One region of the Ancylobacter sp. IITR112 genome, then DNA from elsewhere that is predicted to be linked to it. Evidence: riboswitches for the same ligand, from Rfam matches in the RefSeq annotation. Region 1 holds a riboswitch; each other region holds the start of a gene.
What was found. Region 1 has a riboswitch for thiamine pyrophosphate ahead of AAC979_RS02335 (ABC transporter substrate-binding protein). Riboswitches for the same ligand answer to the same signal wherever they lie in the genome.
Positions count from the first base shown of each region.

Region 2: linked by a shared signal. The riboswitch ahead of thiC (phosphomethylpyrimidine synthase ThiC) and the one ahead of AAC979_RS02335 (ABC transporter substrate-binding protein) in region 1 are both predicted to bind thiamine pyrophosphate.
Region 3: linked by a shared signal. The riboswitch ahead of thiD (bifunctional hydroxymethylpyrimidine kinase/phosphomethylpyrimidine kinase) and the one ahead of AAC979_RS02335 (ABC transporter substrate-binding protein) in region 1 are both predicted to bind thiamine pyrophosphate.
Region 4: linked by a shared signal. The riboswitch ahead of thiO (glycine oxidase ThiO) and the one ahead of AAC979_RS02335 (ABC transporter substrate-binding protein) in region 1 are both predicted to bind thiamine pyrophosphate.

Region 1 is NZ_JBGCUS010000001.1:532,483-538,205, reverse strand. It holds gene AAC979_RS02350 (siderophore-interacting protein) at 1-139, opposite strand, end outside; gene AAC979_RS02345 (hypothetical protein) at 468-1,619, opposite strand; gene AAC979_RS02340 (winged helix-turn-helix domain-containing protein) at 1,818-3,005, shown strand; TPP riboswitch at 3,187-3,302, shown strand; gene AAC979_RS02335 (ABC transporter substrate-binding protein) at 3,377-4,327, shown strand; gene clcA (H(+)/Cl(-) exchange transporter ClcA) at 4,532-5,723, shown strand, end outside.
Region 2 is NZ_JBGCUS010000001.1:2,952,450-2,958,172, forward strand. It holds gene AAC979_RS14110 (sugar kinase) at 1-3, shown strand, start outside; gene AAC979_RS14115 (cation diffusion facilitator family transporter) at 135-1,022, shown strand; gene AAC979_RS14120 (lytic murein transglycosylase) at 1,038-2,288, opposite strand; TPP riboswitch at 2,405-2,532, shown strand; gene thiC (phosphomethylpyrimidine synthase ThiC) at 2,622-4,442, shown strand; gene AAC979_RS14130 (NUDIX hydrolase) at 4,499-4,936, shown strand; gene oxlT (oxalate/formate MFS antiporter) at 5,031-5,723, opposite strand, start outside.
Region 3 is NZ_JBGCUS010000001.1:2,035,901-2,041,623, reverse strand. It holds gene AAC979_RS09930 (cytochrome b/b6 domain-containing protein) at 1-501, shown strand, start outside; gene AAC979_RS09925 (DMT family transporter) at 560-1,486, shown strand; gene AAC979_RS09920 (Lrp/AsnC ligand binding domain-containing protein) at 1,493-1,729, opposite strand; TPP riboswitch at 1,868-1,998, shown strand; gene thiD (bifunctional hydroxymethylpyrimidine kinase/phosphomethylpyrimidine kinase) at 2,054-2,860, shown strand; gene AAC979_RS09910 (MFS transporter) at 2,923-4,113, shown strand; gene dgcA (N-acetyl-D-Glu racemase DgcA) at 4,083-5,072, opposite strand; gene AAC979_RS09900 (MlaE family lipid ABC transporter permease subunit) at 5,305-5,723, shown strand, end outside.
Region 4 is NZ_JBGCUS010000001.1:2,541,839-2,547,561, reverse strand. It holds gene AAC979_RS12220 (hypothetical protein) at 1-124, opposite strand, end outside; gene AAC979_RS12215 (phosphatase PAP2 family protein) at 218-1,015, opposite strand; gene AAC979_RS12210 (MHYT domain-containing protein) at 1,297-3,615, shown strand; TPP riboswitch at 3,675-3,794, shown strand; gene thiO (glycine oxidase ThiO) at 3,846-4,868, shown strand; gene thiS (sulfur carrier protein ThiS) at 4,846-5,043, shown strand; gene AAC979_RS12195 (thiazole synthase) at 5,047-5,723, shown strand, end outside.

The DNA of each region.
Region 1 (5,723 bases):
CGTCGCCGCCGAGCACGAGGCGCAGCATGGAGGGCGTGACACGCTCGGTGGAGAGCACGGTGAGGCGGCGCCGCTTCGGTTCGAAGCGCAGGCGGTTCAGCGTGGGGGCGGCGGGGAAAACAGGGGTGGCGACGTTCATCTCAGGTCCTCTTCGGCCAGGAATGCGCCGGCAGGACAAAGTCGCGCCGATCACGCCCCGAAGGCCGTTCGATCATGCGCGTTGAGTGACGTTAACGCTTACGTGCACGCGCGCGGTTCACCGACAGTGCCGGGCGGCACTCTCGGCCTGCACCGCGCTCCGCGTGCAGTACCCGTCTTTTAATCCGCCGGCCCGCCTCCCGCAATCGCCGCGGCTTCACGGTCTCGCGCGTCTCGGCAGGCGGACCATGGCGCGCTCGTCACGACGGCCGATGCCGGGACAGGACGGCATCGGCCGCAACCGGCGACCAAGGGCCCTGGCGGGCTGCTCAACCTATGCTGGCGCCGGGAAGGGAGATGGTGGCAATGTAATACGCCACGCTGCCGCTGCCCGAGTTGCAGTTGATGGCAAGGTTAAGTCCATCGGCGTTCGTGGCCTTGTAGCTCAGCTTGTCTTCCGAGGCCGTGCTGTTGGCCGCCTGCTCCGCAGTTATTTCGAATCCGCAATAACAATTATTGCTCCCGAACGCCAGCGGGCAGGCAACACCGAACGCAAACGTCACTTTCTTGGTCGGGCTGGTCTTACCGGTCGAATTGTACTCGCAGGTCAGACTGAAGCCATACTGCGTACCGACCAGCGCATTGTCCTTTTTTGTCGTGAGGAAGAAGCCGCCATAGGCATAGGTGCCGACGGGCGAGATATAGGCGCCCGGAATGGAGCTTGTGATGACGGCGGGCTTTCCGTGAACGTTGTATTCCTGGGAAAAGTCGACCTTGTTTCCCTTGAGATCCGGTCCGCCGTTCAGCTCATTGATGAGAAACACCACGCACACCGACGGCTTCTGCATGAAATAGATGATCGGAATCAGCACCGACAGAACGATAAAAGCGGCAATGGCAACCACCACGGCAACCGTCGCGGCCACGACGCCCGCCACCGTGCAGGTAACGGTGAAAGCACCGCTGAGGGTCATCAGCTGATAGAAGGTGACGGCGCCGGCGACGGCACCGATGGCTACCGAACTGAATCCGACGATCTGAAGGGCGGTCTGGATCGCGTCGTTGCCGGTCATTTTCGACAGACGCTCGACGCCATCGAGCAGTTTTTGAACCTGAACCTCGATTGCGGAGCCCTCGGCGGCGACAAGCGTGGCCAGCAGGTCCGGGTTCAGCGCAACAACCGCCGTCTCGGACGTGTCCTCCAGCTCGGCGAAGTATTTCATCGCGTCGAAAGCCGTCGAAACCGCCTGGCGATCGTGATGATTGCCGACCGAGGAAAGCAATGACTCCACGTTCGTCGTGCGCATCTGGTGGTTGATGGCGGCAATCTTCACTCGCAGATCGTTACGCGCCTCCGCAACAATCTTGCCGTAGATCTCGATTTGCTCTTCATCGCTGCGCGCGGCACGGAGAAGCCGCGTCTGCTCCGGAAACGTCTCTTCCAGCCGAGCCCGGTAATAGCTGATCTTCTGGTTGTTCATATCATCCTCCTAAGGTTGTATTATTGGATCATGATACCACCTATGCGTGTCGTCGGGAAGATTGCGAAAATTGGAATCTGCGTGTTTCGGAGGGCGCGGTAGCACCGGGACGAGGCGGGTTCGCCGCCATCGAAGAGGTCCGCTCATCGCCGGCGGCAGGAACTGATGCCCTGCGCAAACGCGCCCTATGATGGTGCCATGACGATTCGCCTCGCCAATGCCGATGCACGCCGCGTCTTCCTCGCCACCCAGGGCCTCAGCCGCCCGCGCGGGGCGTTGAGCAAGGCCGGGCTGCTGGAACTGATCGAGACGATTGGCTTCGTGCAGGTGGACAGCATCGCCACGGTGGAGCGGGCGCATCACCACATCCTGTTCGCCCGCAACCCCAGCTACAGGCGCGAGCATCTCACGGCGCTGCTGGAAAAGGACCATGCGCTGTTCGAGCACTGGACGCATGACGCGGCCATCATCCCCAGCGCCTTCTTCCCCTATTGGAAGCACCGCTTCGCCCGCGCGAAAGCGACGCTCGCCGCGCGCTGGCGCTCATGGCACGAGAACGGCTTCGAGACCTATGTCGACCATGTGCTGGAACGGGTGCGCCGCGAAGGCCCGCTGATGGCGCGGCATTTCGAGGCCGAGAAGCGCCCGCCCGGCGGCTGGTGGAACTGGCACCCGGAAAAGACCGCGCTCGAATATCACTGGCGCACCGGCGCGCTGGCCATTGCCGGGCGCGAGGGCTTCCAGAAGGTCTATGACCTCACCGAGCGGGTCATCCCCGCCCGCCACCGCGAGGCCGAGGTCGATGAGGCCGCGTTCATCGACTGGGCGTGTTCCTCGGCGCTGCAGCGGCTCGGCTTCGCCACCCATGGCGAGATCGCCGCCTTCTGGGATCTCGTCACGCCGGCCGAGGCGAAAGCCTGGGTGGAGACGAACCGCGACCGGTTGGAGCCGGTGCTCCTTGAGGGCGTAGACGGCAAGCCCCGCGCCTCGCACGCCTTCGCCGGCAGCGCCTCCCTGTTCGCCTCGCTGCCCGCCCCGCCGTCACGGCTGCGGGTGCTGAGCCCGTTCGACCCGCTGCTGCGCGACCGCGCCCGGGCGGAACGGCTGTTCGGCTTCTCCTACCGCATCGAGGTATTCGTGCCGGCGGAAAAGCGCGTCTATGGCTATTACGTCTTCCCGATCCTGGAGGGCGACCGGATGGTCGGGCGCCTTGACATGAAGGCGGACCGCAAGGCCGGCACGCTCGATGTGCGCCGGCTGTGGCTGGAGCCGGGCGTGCGTGCCACCAAAGGGCGGCTCGACGCGCTCGACACTGAGCTCACCCGCCACGCCCGCTTCGCCGGGGTGGAACGCATCGTCTATGGCGGGGGGTGGCGGGGGGAGTAGGGCGGACGGGACCCAAAACGCTCCCTCATCCCCGGGCTTGACCCGGGGACCCAGACTTTCCACCGCGCTCCCGGTCACTGGGTGCCCGGGTCAAGCCCGGGGATGAGGGCGGACACGGGGGCGACGCCGCGCGGGACCCAAACGCCCCCATTTGCCCCTGCCCGGCCGCTCTGTTAGCCTGCGCATGTCCGAGGGGTGTCCCGCCGGCCGAAAGGCCAAGGGGCTGAGATGGCAGCCGCCAGACCCTTTGAACCTGATCCGGGTCATGCCGGCGAAGGGACGGAGCGACGGTGGGGCCTCACGCGGCGCGTGACTCCCGCGCCGGATTTCCCCCGAAAGCTCGCGCCGGGTCTCCAACTGGGAGGAGATCCATGTTCAAGAACCTTGCCGCCCGCACCGGCGGCCTCATCCTCGCCCTGTCGCTCTCGCTGGCCCCCGCCGCGGCGGCGGACAAGCTCACCGTCCTGCTCGACTGGTATGTGAACCCCGACCACGCCCCGCTGATCATCGCGCAGGAAAAGGGCTTCTTCAAAGCCCACGACCTTGATGTCGAGCTGGTCGCCCCGGCCGATCCCGCCGCCCCGCCGCGCCTTGTCGCCGCCGGCCAGGCGGATGTCGCGGTGAGCTACCAGCCGAGCCTTTATCTGCAGGTGAAGGAAGGCCTGCCGCTGGTGCGTTTCGGCACGCTCATCTCCACCCCGCTCACCGCGCTGGTGGCGCTGAAGGACGGGCCGGTGAAGTCGCTCGCCGATCTCAAGGGCAAGACGGTCGGCTATTCCGTCGCCGGGCTGGAAGACGCGCTGCTCGGCACCATGCTGGCGAGCGCCGGGCTGAAGCCCTCCGACGTGACCATGATCAACGTCAATTTCGCCCTCTCTCCCGCGCTCATTGCCGGCAAGGTCGATGCGGTGATCGGCGCCTATCGCAATTTCGAGCTGACCCAGATCCGGCTGGAGGGCAAGGAAGGCGTCGCCTTCTTTCCCGAAGAGCACGGCGTGCCTGTTTTCGACGAGCTGATCTATGTCACCCACAAGGACAAGCTCGCCGATCCGCGCCTCAAGCGCTTCCTCGCGGCGGTGGAGGACGCCACCATCTACATCCTCAACCACCCGGACGAGGCGTGGGGGCTGTTCGTCAAGGCCAACCCCAAGCTTGACGACGAGCTGAACCGCACCGCCTGGACCGATACGCTGCGCCGCTTCGCCCACGCCCCGGCGGGGCTGGATGCCGGCCGCTATGCCCGCTTCGGCGCGTTCATGAAGGGCCACGGCCTGATCGAGACGGTCGAGCCGGTGTCGGTCTACGCGCCCGTTCTGCCCTAGAGGGCGCTGTGGCAGGGCGGGTCCCCGCGCCTGTCACGCCGTCCCCCACCGTCTTGGCCGGGCCGAGCCCGGCCATTCATGCCTTGCGGCCTTTCCGACACGCCGCCCGCGCGCAAAGCCGAGATGACGTGCCGCGTAACGCCTTTCAGCCTTCGCCTGCCGATGCTACCGATGCGCGGGGCACAAGGGAGGGCGAGGCGAGGCATGGGTAATCTGGCGTATCATCTGGTGGCGATCGCGGTCGGCGCGGTGGTCGGCATTCTCGGTTCCGGCTTCCATGTCGGGGTGGAGCGGCTCACCGCCGCCTGGCCGGCCTATCTCGACACCGGGCTCGGGCTCGACGGCCTGCCGCTCTATGCCGCCGCCGCGCTGGTCGCCGCCGCCATGACGGTGGTGTCGCTCTGGCTGGTGCGCCGCTTCGCCCCGGAAGCCAGCGGCTCCGGCGTGCCGGAAATCGAGGGCGCGATGGAAGGGCTGCGCGAGGTGCGCTGGCATCGCGTGCTGCCGGTGAAATTCATTGGCGGCATGCTCTCGCTGTCCTCCGGCATGGTGCTGGGGCGCGAGGGGCCGACCATCCATATCGGTGCCTCCGTCGCCAAGGCGGCGTCCGATTTGATGAAATGGTCGGGCGAGGACATGCGCGGCCTGCTCGCCGCCGGCGGCGCCGCCGGCCTCGCCGCCGCCTTCAACGCCCCGCTCGCCGCCGTGCTGTTCGTCATCGAGGAGACGCGCCGCCAGTTCCCCTATTCCTCGCGCACCTATATCGCCGTGGTGCTGGCCTCCATCGCCAGCGCCATCCTCACCGAATATCTCACCGGCAGCGAGCCCTATATGCTGCTGGAAGCCGCGACCATCCCCTATGTCTGGCTGCCCGCCTTCGCCGTGCTCGGCGTCATTCTCGGCGGCGCCGGCTTCGTGTTCAACCGCACGCTGGTCTGGTCGCTCGACCATGTGCGCCGCTTGGGCCTGCGCACCTCGTTCTACATTTTCCCGGCCTTTGTCGGCCTCACCGTCGGCGTGCTCATGTTCGTACGGCCGGAGGCGACACAGGGCGGGGAATTGCTGGCGGTCCAGCTCACCCGCGAGAATCTCCCCCTCACCATGCTGGTCTTCGTGGTGTTGCTGCGCTTTGTCATGACCATGGCGAGCTATTCCACCGGCGTGGCCGGTGGCATCTTCGCGCCGATCCTGGCGCTCGCCACCACGATCGGTCTTTGCTACGGCACGACACTGGAATTGTTCTTCACCCTGCCGGACCTCGCCCACACCACCTTCGCCATCGCCGCCATGGGCGGGCTGTTCGCCGCCACCATCGGCGCACCGCTGGTCGGCATGGTGCTGGTGCTGGAACTCACCAGCGCCTATGCGGTGCTGGTGCCGGTCATGATCACCGCCA
Region 2 (5,723 bases), 2.4 Mb from region 1:
TGAGTCCCGCGCCTCGCGGGGCGGCACCTGCTTCTGCGAACGACTTGCAAACCCTTGCGCTTGCTTGATTTCCGCCCGCTGACCGACTAAGCGCTGCGGCAGCGGGCGCGCGGCGCCGGAACGGGAATGCGCCGATGGCTCTCTCCTCGCGGATCACCTTGATCAATGTCGGCATCAGCCTCGCCGTGCTGGGGCTGAAATATCTCGCCTTCCTGCTCACCGGCAGCGTCGCGCTGTATTCGGACGCGCTGGAGAGCATCGTCAATGTGGCGACCGCCATCACGGCGGTGCTGGCGCTGCGGGTCAGCGCCAAGCCGGCCGACGCCGCCCATCCCTATGGCTATGCCAAGGCCGAGTATTTTTCCGCCGTCATCGTCGGCGTGCTGATCGTGGTGGCGGCGATCTCGATCCTGCGCGAGGTCTATCTCGGCTGGCTGGAGCCGCACAGCTTCGATGCCTCGCCGCAGGGTCTGGCGATCAACGCCGCCGCGACGGTCATCAACGGCATCTGGTGCGCGGTGCTGATCCGCGAAGGCCGGCGCGCGCGCTCCCCGGCGCTGGCGGCCGACGGGCGGCATCTCTTCACCGACGTACTGTCCTCCGCCGGCGTGCTGCTCGGCGTGGTGCTGGCGGTGCTGTCCGGCTGGGAGAAGCTCGATCTCGTGCTCGCCGGCCTCGTCGCGGTGAACATCCTGTGGTCGGGTTGGTCGGTGCTGAAGGAAAGCGTCGGCGGGCTGATGGATCAGGCGGTGCCGGCGGAGACGCTGGAGCGCATCCGCAAGCGCATCGCCGCCGAGGCCACCGGCGCCATCGAGGCGCATGATCTGCGCACCCGCCAGGCCGGGCGCATGACCTTTGTCGACTTCCACCTCGTCGTGCCCGGCGACATGCCGGTGAGCCAGGCGCACGCCATCTGCGACCGTATCGAGGACGCACTGGAAGCCGAGGTCGCCGATATCCTGGTCAACATCCATGTCGAGCCGGAAGTGAAGGCCAAGCAGCAGGGCGTGCCGGTGCTGTGAGGCCGCGACACGCCCTCACTTGCCCGCGCGCAGCGCCGCCACCAGCTCCGGCGTCGGGTAGGAATCGGCCGGCAGGCCGAGCCGCATCTGCTCGACCTTGATCGCCTGCCGCGTCGCCGCGCCGACAATGCCGTCAATGCGCCCGACATGGTGCCCGCGCGCGTTCAGCATGGTCTGCAGATCCTTGACCTCCGCCATGGAAAGCACCGGGATCCTGTCGCCCTGCCCGCGGTTGAACGGCCCGGCCCCGGCGACGCGCGAGGCCAGATAGGCGGCCGACGTGGCGTAGGTCAGCGAGTTGTTCCACTCGGTGAACACGTCGAAATTGGGATAGACGAGGAAGGCCGGCCCGTTGCGCCCCATCGGCAGCAGCAGCGAGGCGGGAAGCTGGTCGGCGGGAAGCTGGCCGCCGCCGGCCCGCACCACGCCCATGCGCGCCCATTGCGACCGGGGAATCTTGATCGACAGGTCCGCCTGATCCCACGGCAGGTTCGGCGGCACCCGTACCTCTTCCAGCCAGGGCTGGCCGGCCTTCCAGCCCAGCGCCTTGATGTAGTTCGCTGCGGAGGCCAGCGCATCCGGCGCCGAGCGGATGAGATCGACCCGCCCGTCGCCGTCGAAATCGACGCCGTAATTGAGATAGTGATCGGGCAGGAACTGGAACTGGCCGAGTTCCCCCGCCCAGGGCCCGCGCATGGTCTGCACCGTGAGGTCGCCGCGGTCGATGATCTTCAGCGCCGCCATCAACTGGGTGCGGAACATCTCCGAGCGCCGGCAGTCCCAGGCGAGAGTGGCGACGGAGCGAATGGTCGGCTTGTCGCCCATGAAGGCGCCGAAATCGGTCTCCAGCCCCCAGAACGCCACCAGCACCGCGCCGGGCACACCGAAGCGCTGCTCGATCCGGCCGAAGAGATCGGGATTGGCCTGAATCTTCTGCTTCCCCTGCTGGATGCGGTAATTGGCAACCATACGGTCGGAAAACTGGAAGAAACTCTGGCCGAACACCTTCTGCCCGCGATCGGTGCCGACAATGTCGGGGGCATAGCTCAGCCCGTTGAGCGCGGCCGACACGGTGCGCGGGGACACGCCTTCCGCCACCGCCTGCTGCTTGAAGCGGGCGAGAAAGGCGTCGAAGCCGGCGCCGCTGCGTCCGCACTCCTCCTGCGCACGGGCAGCCGTGGCGAGGGCGAGCGGCGCCGCCAGCGCCGCCATCACGGCCAGCCGGCCCAGTGTCGTCTTCCAGCGGCGGATGGTTGTGCCCGGCATGGTTCTCCCCAAAAGTCGTTCAACCTGTTCAGCCTCGTCAGCAATCTACAGGATTACGGCGGCGGCAGGGTGAAGGTTCAGGCGATTGACCCCGCCCGCCCTTTCGTTGAAGATCGACCCGTTCCAAGGGGAGCCCCGCTAGGGGGCTGAGAGAGCGCCGGCCATGCCGAACGGCAAGGCAACGCGATGACCCTTCGAACCTGATCCGGGTCATGCCGGCGAAGGGATCGGAACCGAATGGCATCGTCGTGCGCCCGCTTGCGTGCCGCCGCGCCATCCTTCCCCAACGTCATACGCCCGGATCTCCCCAACCCATGGTTCAGGAGATCCAGCATGTCGACCAAATCCCCCGACACTCCCAGCGTCGCCACCGGGCCGATTCCCGGCTCGCGGCGGATTTATGCTGAATGCACCGTGCGCGGCTTCCGCGTGCCGTTCCGCGAAATCCTTTTGCACCCCTCGGCCGGCGAGCCCAATCTCGCGGTCTATGACGCCTCCGGCCCCTATACCGACCCGGACGCCCGCATCGACATCGCCGCCGGCCTCGCGCGCCCGCGTGACGCCTGGGTGCGCGCGCGCGGCGATGTGGAGGCCTATGACGGGCGCGCGGTGAAGCCGGAGGATAACGGCCATGTCCCCGCCGAGAAGCTGGTCACGCCCTTCCCGCTCGCCCATCGCCCGCTGCGCGCGAGAGCCGGCGCGGTGACGCAGATGGCCTATGCCCGCGCCGGCATCGTCACGGCGGAGATGGAATATGTCGCCCTGCGCGAGAACGGCCTGCGCGAGCGGATGCGTGAGATCCTCCGCGACGGCGAGGATTTCGGCGCGGCGATTCCCGATGTGGTGACGCCGGAATTCGTGCGCGACGAGGTGGCGCGCGGGCGCGCCGTCATTCCCGCCAATATCAACCATGGCGAATTGGAGCCGATGGCGATCGGCCGCAATTTCCTCGTCAAGATCAACGCCAATATCGGCAATTCCGCCGTCACTTCCTCCGTGGCGGACGAGGTGGACAAGATGGTGTGGGCGATCCGCTGGGGCGCCGACACGGTGATGGACCTCTCCACCGGGCGGAATATCCACAACATTCGCGACTGGATCGTGCGGAACGCGCCGGTGCCGATCGGCACGGTGCCGATCTATCAGGCGCTGGAGAAGGTCGGCGGCATCGCCGAGGACCTCAATTGGGAGGTGTTTCGCGACACACTGGTCGAACAGGCGGAGCAGGGCGTGGACTATTTCACCATCCATGCCGGGGTGCGGCTCGCCCATGTGCCGCTCACCGCCAACCGCGTCACCGGCATCGTCTCGCGCGGCGGCTCCATCATGGCGAAATGGTGCCTCGCCCATCACCGCGAGAGCTTCCTCTATGAGCGATTCGCCGAGATCTGCGAGATCATGCGCGCCTATGATGTCACCTTCTCGCTCGGCGACGGGCTGCGCCCCGGCTCCATCGCCGACGCCAATGACGCGGCGCAGTTCGCCGAGCTGGAGACGCTGGGCGAGCTGACGCAGATCGCCTGGCAGAACGACTGCCAGGTGATGATCGAGGGCCCCGGCCATGTGCCCATGCACAAGATCAAGGCCAATATGGAAAAGCAGCTCGCCACCTGCGGGGAAGCGCCCTTCTACACGCTCGGGCCGCTGACCACCGACATCGCGCCGGGCTATGACCACATCACCAGCGCCATCGGCGCGGCGATGATCGGCTGGTTCGGCACCGCCATGCTCTGCTATGTCACGCCGAAGGAGCATCTCGGCCTGCCCAACCGCGACGACGTGAAGACCGGCGTCATCACCTACAAGATCGCCGCCCACGCCGCCGACCTCGCCAAGGGCCACCCGCTGGCGCGGGCCTGGGACGACGCGCTTTCGCGGGCACGCTTCGAGTTCCGCTGGCAGGATCAGTTCAACCTCGCTCTCGACCCCGACACCGCCCTCGCCTTCCATGACGAGACCCTGCCGAAGGAGGCGCACAAGCTGGCCCATTTCTGCTCCATGTGCGGGCCGAAATTCTGCTCGATGAAGATCAGTCACGAAATCCGTGACACCGCCCGGCAGGCGGAAGAGGCCGCGCAGGGCATGGAGGACATGGCTGCCCGCTTCCGCGACGGCGGCGGCCAGCTCTATCGCGATGTCACAGCGGCGGAGTAGTTTTTGGCGCGGCCGGGGCACTCCCGGCCGCGTTCTCAACCGGGAGCCCTCTCTGCATGACGCCGCCCCCTGTCCGCCCCACCGTCGCCGTCCTCGCCCTCGTGGAACGCGAGGGCGCGATGCTGCTGGTGCGCCGCGCCAATCCGCCGGACCAGGGGCTGTGGGGTTTTCCCGGCGGGCGGGTGGAGCCGGGCGAGCCCTATCTGGACGCGGCGCTGCGCGAGTTGCACGAGGAAACCGGCCTTGTCGCCGGGGCCCCGCGCCTCATCACCGTGCTGGACTTCATCGAGCACGACAGCGCGGGCGCCCTCGCCCATCATTTCGCGATGATCGCCGTGCTTTGCCGATGGCAGGCGGGCGAGCCGGTCGCGGCGGACGATGCGCTGGAAGCGCGCTGGTTCGATCGCGCGGCGCTTGCCCGCCTCGGGCCGGCCGCCAGCCTGAAGGTCGAGTATCTCGCCGACCTCGCGCTGGCCGCCGCCACGGGCGGCTGATCACTCGCGCATGAAAAAGGGGCCCGCGAGGGGCCCCTGATCCCAGGTCTTTCGGTGCGTCCCGGCGGCAAGGCCGGCCGGGACGGCGATCCGATCAGGCATGCGCCGAAGCGGTGCCGGTCTTTTCCACCGCCGGCGCCATGGCCGCCGACTGGGCGACATGCGCCTTCAGCGTGCGCGGCAGAACCGTGATCGCGAGGAAGGCGGCGAACAGGTCCATGGCGGCGACAGTGTAGAGCACGGTCGACCAAGTGCCGGTGGCTTCCATCAGCAGGTTGCCCATCGGCACGAACAGCGCGCCGATACCCTTGGCGCAGTAGAGCACGCCATAGATCTTCGCGATGTGCTTGGTGCCGAAGGCGTCGCCGGCCAGCGCCGAGAACAGGGAGTACACCTCGCCCCAGGCCAGGAACACGACGCCGGAGAGGATGAGGAACGCCCACGGATTATGGCCGAAATAGCCGAGCGCGATAATGCCCATGCCTTCGAGCGAAAAGGCGATGACCATGGTCTTCTCACGGCCGATGTGGTCCGAGATCCAGCCGAACAGCGGGCGCGAGATGCCGTTCATGACGCGGTCGAGCATCAGGGCCAGCGGCAGGGCGGCCATGGTGAAGAAGTACAGGTTGACCTCGAACTCCTTGACGCCGAGGTCCTGCGCGATCACGCCGAGCTGCGCCACGGCCATCATGCCGCCGGTGACGACGCAGGTGAACATGACCAGCATCAGCCAGAACAGCTTGGTGTTCAGGGCTTCCTTGAGCGTGTAGTCGCGGCGGCTCTGGTT
Region 3 (5,723 bases), 1.5 Mb from region 1:
GGTTCGACGGCGCGCTTTGCCGGCTTCCTGCGCGGCCCGCGCGCCGTGCTGCGCTATGCGGCGAGCCTACTCAGGGGACGGCCGCAGCATTTTCTCGGCCATAATCCGCTCGGCGGCTGGGTGGTAATGGCGCTGCTGGGGCTGGTGGCGGCGCAGGGGCTTACCGGCCTGTTCACCAGCGACGACATCATCGTCTACGGCCCGATGACATCGGTGGCGAGCGACGAGACCATTCGAGCCGCCTCTGTCTGGCACCAGAGGCTCTACCCCTATCTGCTGGCGCTGATCGGCCTGCATGTGGCAAGCAACATCGCCTATTCGCTGTTCGGCCGCGACAATCTCATCCGCGCCATGATCACGGGCACCAAGCCGGCCGGGCGTTATGACGACCGGGCGCCGGCGACGCCGGGCCGGGTCGGCCTTGCGCTCGCCTGCCTCGCTCTGGCGGGGCTCGTCGTCTTCGGCGGCATCGCGCTGGCGGGGGGCGATCCGTTCCCCTGATGATTAAGCCTTTCGGCGCGCTTGCGGGGCGCCGGGAACCGTGCTCCATGGCGGCATCATGAACGCGCTCAAGGGCATCGCGCTGCAGGTCGGCGCGACGTTCCTCTTCACCATCATGTCGGCCCTTGTCCGCATCGTCTCGGATCATGTTCCGACCGGCGAAGTGGTGTTCTCACGCTCCTTCTTCGCGCTGTTCCCGCTGCTGGCCCTGCTGGCGTGGCGGGGCGAGATCGGAGCGGCGGTGCGCACCGCCAACCCGCTCGGCCATATTCTCCGCGGCACCATCGGCGTGTGCGCCATGGGGCTGAGCTTCGCGGCGCTGGCGCGGCTCCCGCTGGCGGACGCCACCGCCATCAGCTTCGCCTCGCCGCTGCTCACCGTCATGCTGGCGGCGCTGCTGCTGGGCGAGCGGGTGCAGATTTATCGCTGGGTGGCGGTGGCGGTGGGGCTCGGCGGGGTGGTGGTGATGCTGTGGCCACACATGCATGGCTCCTTCGACACGCCCGGCCATCTCATCGGTGCGCTGCTGGCGCTGATGGCGGCGGCGTTCACCGCCGGGGCGATGGTGCAGGTGCGCCGCCTCACCCAGACCGAGACCACCGCCTCGATCGTGTTCTATTTCCAGGCGCTGGCCGCGCTGGCGGGGCTTGCCACCGCCGGCTGGGGCTGGGTGCTGCCGAGCGGGCGGGAAGGGGCGCTGCTGCTGACCATCGGCTTTCTCGGCGGGGTCGGGCAGATATTGCTCACCGAGAGCTACCGCTACGCCCCGGCCTCGGTCGTGGCGCCCTTCGCCTATTCCGCCATGCTGTGGTCGCTGGTGCTCGGCTTCGTGCTGTTCGCCGAGGTGCCGCCGCTGCTCGTGCTGCTTGGCGGCGCCATCGTCATCGGCGCCGGGCTGTTCGTCATCTGGCGCGAGCGCCAGCTCGGCATCGACCGGACGCAGGACGAGGCGGCCTCGACCCCGCCCGCCGCGCCGGCGCCGTGACGGCGCTCAGAACGCCTTGAAGGTGATCAGCGTGCGTGTGTCCTGGATGCCGGGGAAGAGCTGCACCTTCTCATTGACGAAATGGCCGATATCGGTGCCTTCGGGCACATAGAACTTGACCAGCAGGTCGAACTCGCCGGCGGTGGAATAGATCTCCGAGGCGATCTCGGCGTCGGCGATGGCGTTCGCCACCTCATAGGCGCGGCCGAGCTGACATTTGATCTGCATGAAGAAGGGAACCATGGCGGTCTTCCGGCTGGGGGCGGGAGCGTCGATCGGGAGGCCGATAGGAAACAGAAGGCGGAGGGCGGCGCAAGCCCCGCTCGGTCCTGGCGCGACGACGCCTTGCGCGCGTGCGCGTCCTCGCCTATCTCGCGCAGGACGATCACGTTGGGGTGCCCAAGGCGCGAAGGCGCGGCGGGCTGAGAGGCACAGGCGGGCCCGCGGGCGCGCTGCCAACCCACGAACCTGATCCGGGTCATGCCGGCGGAGGGAACGGATCGCGCGCGCCGGGTGCCGGTCTCCCGTCGCGACGCCTCCACCCCGCGCGGCGAGGGGAGGCGTAGCATGGCAGGCTCCACACCGATTGCGGTGACGATGGCGGGCTCGGACAGCGGCGGCGGCGCCGGCATCCAGGCCGATCTCAAGACCTTTTCCGCGCTCGGCGTCTATGGCGCCAGCGTCATCACCGCGCTCACCGCGCAGAACACGCGCGGCGTCACCGGCATTCACGACGTGCCGCCCGCCTTCATCGCGGCGCAGATCGACGCGGTGCTGTCCGATCTCGCGGTCGATGCGGTGAAGATCGGCATGCTCTCTCGCCCCGAGGCGATCATCGAGGTGGCAAAGGGCCTCGCGCGGCACGGCGCGGCGACCGTGGTGCTCGACCCCGTGATGATCGCCGCCTCCGGCGACCGGCTGCTGGTGCCGGAAGCCATCGACACGCTGCGCCGCGAATTGCTGCCGCAGGCGCTGCTGATCACCCCGAACCTGCCGGAAGCCGCCGCCCTGCTCGACGCAGCACTGGCCGAAGATCTCGCCGGCGTGCGGGCGCAGGCGCAGCTTCTGCTCGCCATGGGCCCGCGCGCGGTGCTGATCAAGGGCGGCCATGGCGAGGGACCGGAAAGCGTCGACGTGCTGCTCGATTCGGAAGGCTTCGTGGAGTTCACCGCGCCGCGCATCGTCACCCGCAACACCCATGGCACCGGCTGCACCCTGTCCTCCGCCATCGCCGCCGGCCTCGCCAAGGGGCTTGGGCTGCGCGAGGCGGTGGCGGCGGCGAAGGACTACCTGACCAAGGCGCTGGCCCGCTCGGAAGAACTCGCCATCGGCCAGGGGCACGGGCCGGTGCACCACTTCCACGCCTGGTGGTGAGCACGCCAGTGGTGCGGCGACGCGCGGCCTGCTAAGCCGGGAAGGCTTCCGCGAGCCGTCCCGTGCCCCTCATCGCCCCCCGCCACGCCATCTCCGCCGCCTATGCCGGGCTGTTCTTCGGCATTGGCGTGTTCATGCCGTTCTTCCCGGTCTGGCTGGAAGGGCGGGGCTTCGACGCGGCGATGATCGCGCTGGCGCTCGCCGTGCCGCAGGTGGTGCGCCTCGTCACCATGCCGCTCGGCGGCCTGCTGGCCGACCGCAGCGGGCGCCCGCGCGCGACGCTCATCATCTATGCCGCCGCCACCGCCCTGTGCTTCGCCGGCATCGCCTTCGCCCCCAGCGCCAGCTTCATCCTCATCGGGCTCGGCCTCGCCGCCGTGTTCTGGCAGCCCAGCCTGCCGGTGCTCGACGCCTATGCGGTGGCGCGCCGGCGCGAGGGTCTGATCGACTATGGACGGGTGCGGCTCTGGGGTTCCATGGCCTTCATTGGCGGCAACCTGCTGGCCGGCGGCCTGCTCGGCGGGGCGTTTCTCGTCGCGGTGCCGCCGGACACGGTGATCTGGCTGATCGTGGCGGCCAGCGTCGCGGCGGCGCTGGCGGCGGCGACGCTGCGCGAGGTGCGCCCGGCGCCGCATGAGATGCCCCCTGGCGGCCCGGCCCGGCGCCCCTCGGCGCTGAAGGGCCTCGCGCCGGTGCTGTTCGTCGGCATGGCGGCGGCGGCGCTGGTGCAGAGCGCGCACGCGGTGCTCTACGCCTTCGCCTCGCTGATGTGGCAGGGCAAGGGGCTGTCCAGCACGCTGATCGGCCTGCTCTGGTCGCTCGGCGTGCTGGCGGAGGTGGTGCTGTTCCATTACGGCACGCGGGTGACGCGGCGGCTGGGGCCGGAAAAGCTGCTGCTGATCGGAGGGCTGGCCGGGGTGCTGCGCTTTTCCGTCATGGCGATGGATCCGCCGCTGCTGTTCCTGCTCCTCTTGCAGCCGCTGCACGCCTTGACCTTCGGCTGCACCTATCTCGGCGCGGTGGAACTGGTCGCCCGCCATGCCCCGCCCGGGCGCGGGGCGAGCGTGCAGGCGCTGGCGGCCTGGGCGACGGCAATCGCCATGGCGGGGGCAACGCTCGTCGCTGGGTCGCTGTGGCAGGGTTTCGGACCGGGCGCGTTCGTCGCCTCCGCCGGGCTGGCGCTGGCGGGAACGGGGCTCGCGCTCCTCGCCGGGCGGCTGCGTCAGCCCCAGAGCGCGGGTTCGGGCGGGTAGACGAGGCTGCCCTCATAGCGCAGCGCCGGGGTGCGGTCGGCCGCCAGCAGCAGCGGGCCGTCGAGATCGACGAACCGCGCCAGCGGGGTGAGCAGCAGCGCCGGCGCCATGGCGAGCGAGGTGCCGACCATGCAGCCGACCATGATGTCGAGCCCGGCCGCCTGCGCGGCGCGGGCGAGCAGCAGCGCCTCGGTGAGCCCACCGGTCTTGTCGAGCTTGATGTTGAGCGCGTCATAGCGGCCGGCGAGCGCGTCGAGGCTCTCCAGCCCGTGCGCGCTCTCATCGGCGCAGACCGGCACGGGGCGGTTGATGTTCGCCAGGGACGCATCGTCGGCGGCGGGCAGGGGCTGTTCCACCAGTTCGACCCCCACCTTGGCGCAGGCGGCGAGATGGGCCTCCAGGCTGTCGCCCGTCCAGCCTTCATTGGCGTCGACGATCAGCCGCGCCTGCGGCACCGCCGCACGGATGGCCTTGAGGCGGGCGACATCGCCCTCCGCGCCGAGCTTGAGCTTGAGCAGTTCGTGCCCCGCTTCCTCGATCGCCGCGCGCGCCGCCCGCGCCATCGCGTCCGGCGTGTCGAGGCTCAGCGTATAGGCGGTGACCACCGGCTGCGGCGCCGGCAGGCCGGCCATCTCGAAGGCGCGCATCCGCGACCGCTTGGCGTCGAGGTCCCACATGGCGCAGTCGATGGCGTTGCGCGCCGCGCCGGGCGGCAGAACGCTCATCAGATCCTCGCGCCGCAGCCCCTCGGCGACCAGCTTTTCCAGCGCGGCGAGCTGGGCGACGACGCCCTCCACGCTCTCGCCATAGCGGGCATAGGGCACGCATTCGCCCCGCCCCACATGCGCCCCGTCGCGCAGTTCGACGGTGACGACGGCGGCCTCGGTCTTCGAGCCGCGGGCGATGGTGAAGGTGCCGCGAATGGGGAAGCGTTCGGGGGTGATGCGGAGCGCGGTCATGGTCGAACCGTTGGCGAGGGAATCGGCCGCGCCATGATAAGGCCGGTTGCCGCCGCCGGGGCGTCGCCGCGAAAGCACAGTGGCGGCGATTAAGTCGCCTGCGCACCGGCATTAATCCCGAATCGCCGCCCGCTCTCTCGACGCCTGCGGCACCCCCCGCTAAGAAGCACGGAGCGTAGTGGGGTATCGGCGTCGCGGCCGTGGTGTGGTCATGTCCGCAGGGAGGGTCATCGTGGGAGCTGCTGAAGCGCCGCTTCTGGCCACCGCCCGCACTGGCCGCGAACTCGTGTTCGTGGGCAATGGCCGCTGGGTGGCCGGGCAGGGGCGCGCGCTCGAAGGTTCCGTCGATGCCGCCCTCGCCGAGGTCGCGGCCGGTGGCAGCGAGACGGCACGCATCGACCTTTCCGGCGTTCGCAGCCTCGATACGCTCGGCGCCGTGGTGCTCGACCGGCTGCTGCAGGCGCTCGACAAGGCCAATATCCGGTTCCAGATCGTCGGGCTGGACCGTCGATTCCGGCCGCTGCTCGACGACATCATCCAGGGCAGCCATACCAACCCGCCCCGCCGCCGCCAGGTGAACCCGGTGCTCGGCGGCATCCAGCTCGTCGGCAAGACCATGGCGTCGACCGCCGAGGATGGGCTGGCGCTGCT
Region 4 (5,723 bases), 2.0 Mb from region 1:
TATGGAACACGTCCTGCTCGACATAGAGATTGCTGCCGTCCCAGCGCAGGATGTTGTCGGATTCGACCGTCTCGATGACGCCGATCCCCGGAATCAGATGTCCTTCCGGTGCGGTGGAGCTCATGCGCTTTCTCCTGCGTGTTCCGGCGCGCTCTGCGGCGGCCTCCGGCGATGATAGCCGAGCGCGCGGCGAAAGCCATCGGGAGCTTTGCGGGCCTCACGCGGCCGGCGGGGGGGAAGCGCCGGCTTCGGGCCCGGCACCATTGGCGCTCTCCACCTTGCCGCGGCGCTGCAGCAGCAGCACGGTGATCCAGCACAGCAGCGCCCAGCCGCTTCCGGCGCACCAGCCGGCGAGCACGTCCGTCGGCCAGTGGACGCCGAGATAGATGCGGCTGAAGCCGACCAGCAAAGTGAGGCCCACCGCCACCGCCAGAGCATAGGCCTTCACCCGGCGCTTGCGTTCGGTGCGCACGATGAGGACGCCGAGGGTGAGGAATGTCACCGCCGAGCCCATGGCGTGCCCGCTGGGAAAGCTGAGCGTGCGGACATCGACGAGATGGGCGACGAGGTCGGGCCGCGGACGCTCGAAGCCGAGCTTCAGCGCATAGCTGAGCAGCCCGCCGGTCGAGGTCGCCACCAGCACGAACAGCGCGGCCGCGCGCTTGCCGTCAATGGCGAGGAAGCCAGCGACGATCAGGGTGAGCAGCGTCAGTACCGTCGTCCCGCCCAGCGCCGTCACGTCGCGCATGACAATTTCCAGCCAGGGCGGGCCGAGCGGGTCGGCCGGGTCGCCCGGCGCGCGGAAGGCCAGCAGCACCGCCTCGTCGAAGGCGTGGGTCTCGCCCTCCACCACCTCGTCGGCGATGAAGGCGAAGCCCAGCAGCGCCAGCGCCGCGCCGCCCAGCGCAAGGAGCACGGCGAGCTCGGGCAGGACGAGGCCGGACAGAAGGCGCAGGCGGAGGGGTAGGCGTCGAGTCACGGGCTGCAGGAGACGGCGGGCGGAGAGAAAGGACATCGTTCACCGGCACTGAGGAAATGGGCGTTGTCGGGCCCGTCGGCATTGGAACCGATGACGGCCCTGCGGTGTTCCCTTGCTGCACATGCAGGAGGTGGTCATGTTTAAGGGCGCAGCTCTCTGGATGCTCGGTATTCCTTTGCCGATCATTCTTATTCTCTGGTTCATGGGATATCTCTAGGGCGCGCGCAGAGCCGCAGCCGGGCCCCGGCCGCGGCTGACGCGCGGCCGGGGCCCGCGCGGGCATCCGGCGAAGGGAAGGCGAGACACATACGGCGGTCATGAGCATCATCGGGACCCACAATAGCGCGCTGGTGGCGCTGTCGATCCTGATCGCCGTCGCGGCGTCCTATACCGCGCTCGACCTCGCCGGCCGCATGACCCGCACCCGATCGGCCGGGCTGGTTTGGCTTGGCGCGGCGGCGGTGGTTCTCGGCGGCGGCATCTGGTCGATGCATTTCATCGCCATGCTGGCGCTGAATGTGGGCATGGAAGTTTCCTACGGCGCCGAGCTGACGCTGGCTTCGCTGCTGCTGGCAGTGTTCGCCACCGCCCTCGCCCTGTTTGGCGCCAGCCGGCCCGGGATCGGCATTGAGGGCATTCTGCTCAGCGGCATCTTCATGGGGCTCGGTATTGTCGGCATGCACTATACCGGCATGGCGGCGATGCGGATGCCGGGCTCCATGAGCTACGACATGATCCATGTCGGGGCGGCCATTGTCCTCGCCATCTCCGCCTCCACCCTCGCCATCTGGCTCGCCTTCCGTAACCATTCGGCGCTCCAGCGGGCCGTGGCGGCGCTGGCGCTCGGCTTCGGCATTGCCGGCATGCACTACGTCGCGATGATGGGGGTGACCTTCACCAGCCATGGCGACGCCCATGATGCGGCGGCCGACGCGGCCAGGGCGGCTATGACCGGGGGCATCGACAATGCCGCGCTGGTCGCGGTGGTGACGGCCGCGACCTTCATCATATTCACCGCGCTGCTTCTCGCCGCGGCCTATGACCGGCGCGTCGCCCTGCTCGCCGACAGCGAGGCGAGCGCGTGGCGCGAGAGCGAGGAGCGCTACCGCAAACTCTATCGCCACACGCCGCTGCCGCTGCACTCTCTGGGGCCGGACGGCTGCATCGCCCAGGTCAGCGACCGCTGGCTGACCCTGCTCGGCTATAGCCGGGAGGAAGTGATCGGACGCCCGCTGACCGACTTCATGACCGAGGAATCGGCTCAGCGCCGCAACCGCGAGCACTGGCCGCGCCTTCTCCAAACGGGCGAGCTGCGCGAGGCGGAATACAAGCTCATCGCCAAGGATGGGCATATACTAGACTGTGTGCTGTCGGCGGTGGCGGAACGCGACTCCGCCGGCAATCTGACCAACACGCTGTGCGGGCTGGTCGATGTCACCGAGCGCCGCGCCACGGAGGATGCCCTGCGCCAGGCGCAGAAGCTGGAAGCGGTCGGCCAGCTCACCGGCGGCATCGCGCATGATTTCAACAATCTGCTCGCCGTCGTGCTGGGCAATCTGGAGCTCGCGGCCAAGCGCGCGCCGGACGATGCGCGGCTGCGCACCCTGCTCGGCAACGCCATGCAGGCGGCGCAGCGGGGGGCGGCGCTGACGCAGCGCATGCTCGCCTTCGCCCGACGGCAGGATCTGAAGCCGGAAGCTGTCGATGTGCCGGAACTGGTGCTCGGCATGGCGGAGATGATGCGCCGCTCCATCGGCCCGGCCGTGCGTATCGAAACCCGCTTTCCGCTCGGGCTGCCGCTGGCGCGGGTGGATGCCAACCAGCTTGAACTCGCTTTGCTCAACCTCGCGGTGAATGCGCGCGACGCCATGCCGGATGGCGGCGTCATCACCATCGCCGCACGCGAGGAGACGGTCGGCGATGGTGATGACATGGCCGAGCCGGGCCGGCTCAAGCCGGGGCGCTATTTCTGCCTCTCGATCACCGATACCGGCAGCGGCATGGACGGTGAGACGCTGGCGCGCGCCGCCGAACCCTTTTTCACCACCAAGGGCGTCGGCAAGGGCACCGGGCTCGGCCTCGCCATGGTCCACGGCCTCGCCGCCCAGTCGGACGGCCGGCTGGCGCTGCAGAGCACGCCCGGCAAGGGAACGACGGCGACGATCTATCTTCCCGTCGCCGACATCGTGCCGGCGGCGCCCGCCGTCGCGGTCGAGGATGAGAGTGGCGTGCCGGATGGCGAGGACGGCGCCCAGCGTGTGCTGGTGGTCGACGACGATCCGCTGGTTCTCTCCGCCACCGGCGCCATGCTGGAAGATCTCGGCTGCGTCGTCACCGAGGCGCTGTCCGCGCGCGAGGCGTTGGAACTGCTGGAGTCCGGCCAGATTTTCGATGTCGTCCTCACCGACCAGGCCATGCAGGGCATGACCGGGGTGCAGATGGTGGCGGTGATCGAGGAGCGCTGGCCGGGCCTGCCGGTCATTCTCGGCACCGGCTATGCCGAGCTTCCCGCCGACGCCAAGGCCGGCCTGCCGCGCCTCGGCAAGCCCTTCAGCCGCGAGGCGCTGAAGCGCGCCATCGTCGCGGCCACCCGCAAGGTGCCGAGCAATGTGGTGCCGCTGTCCCGGCGCGGCTAAAGGCGGCGGCCCGAATATTGTGGACCGCCGGTGACATTCGCCGGGCGAGTGATTATATCCAGACCGTCCGGGGGAGCCTCGTCAGGAGGCTGAGAGGCCATCATCGCGTCGGCGCGGCATGGCGACCCTTCGAACCTGATCCAGTTGACACTGGCGGAGGGAGGGAGTGCATGGTTTCTCCTCACACGAAATCGACTGATATGACAACGGTTTACCCCACGGCCAACGCCATGCGGGTGAAGGTTGTTGGCGCCGGCGTGGCCGGGCTCACCTGCGCCCACGCCTTCGCGCTGCGCGGCGCGCAGGTGACGGTGGTGGACCGCCGGCCGGGTTCGGGGCAGGGCTGTTCCTGGTATGCCGGCGGGATGCTGGCGCCGTGGTGCGAGCGCGAGAGCGCGGAGCCGCTGATCGTCGATCTCGGTTTGGAATCACAGGCTTACTGGCAGGTGGCGGTACCTGATGTGCCCAATGAGGGCTCGCTGGTGCTCGCCCAGCCGCGCGACCGCGCCGATCTGCGCCGGTTTTCCCGCCGCACCGAGCATTATCAATGGCTTGACGGGGCGGGGATCGCCGAGCTCGAACCCGATCTCGCCGGCCGCTTCGAGCAGGGGCTGTTCTTTCCCAGCGAGGCGCATCTTGAGCCGCGCAAGGCGCTTGCGGCGCTGACCCGGCGGCTGGTCGATGAGCATCAGGTTACCTTCCGCTTCGAGGCCGATGGGTTCGATGAGGTGGACGATGAGACCAGCGCGGCCGATGAGGCCGATCTCGTGGTCGATTGCCGCGGGCTGGCGGCGCGCGACACGCTCGCCGACCTGCGCGGCGTGAAGGGGGAGATGCTGGTACTCTACTCCACCGAGGTGGCACTGAGCCGTCCGGTGCGCATGCTGCACCCGCGCATCCCGGTCTATATCGTGCCGCGCGGCGACGGGCATTTCATGATCGGGGCCACCTCGATCGAGAATGACGAGCGCGGCCGGGTGACGGGGCGTTCCATGCTGGAACTGCTCGGCGCGGTCTATGCGCTGCACCCCGCCTTCGGCGAGGCGGAAATCGTCGAGATCGGCGCGGATGTGCGCCCGGCCTTTCCCGACAACCTGCCGCGCCTGCGCAAGCGTGGCAACACGATCTATGTGAACGGCCTCTACCGCCACGGTTTCCTGGCCGCGCCGGCGCTGGCGCGTCGGGCGGCGGAACTGGCGTTTGACGGGGCGTATTTCCCGGAGGTGATGGATGAAGATCATCGTCAATGGTGAGCCGGCCAGCACCGACGCCGCCACGCTGGCGGAGCTTCTGGCCGAACTCGAACTCGCCGACGCCATCGTGGCGACGGCGGTGAATGGCGACATGGTGAGGGCCGCGCGCCGCACGGCGACCCCGATCGCCGATGGCGACCGGGTGGAAATCCTCGCCCCCATGCAGGGTGGATGAACCATGGATGCGATGACCGATACGATGAGGACCGCCGGGGCCGACCCGGTGACCTTCTACGACACGCAAGTGTCCTCGCGCCTGCTGCTCGGCACGGCGCAATACCCCTCGCCGGCGATCCTCGCCGAGGCGATCCGCGCTTCCGGCACCGACATCGTCACCGTGTCGCTGCGGCGCGAATCCGGCGCGGCCAAGGCCGGCCAGAGCTTCTGGCAGCTTATCCGCGACCTCGGGGTGAAGGTGCTGCCCAACACCGCCGGCTGCAAGACGGTGAAGGAAGCGGTGACCACCGCCGAGATGGCGCGCGAACTTTTCGGCACGCCCTGGGTGAAGCTGGAGGTGATCGGCGAGGACGACACGCTGCAGCCCGACGTGTTCGGGCTGGTGGAGGCGGCGCGTATCCTCACCCGCGACGGCTTCCAGGTGTTCCCCTACACCACGGAGGATCTCGTGGTGGCGGAAAAGCTGCTCGCTGCCGGCTGCGAGGTGCTGATGCCCTGGGGCGCGCCGATCGGTTCCGGCCGGGGGCTCAACAACCCCTATGGGCTGCGCTCGCTGCGGGCGCATTTCCCCGGCGTGCCGCTGGTGGTGGATGCCGGTGTCGGCGTGCCCTCGCATGCGGCGGCGGCGATGGAACTCGGCTATGACGCCGTGCTCCTGAACACGGCAGTGGCCAAGGC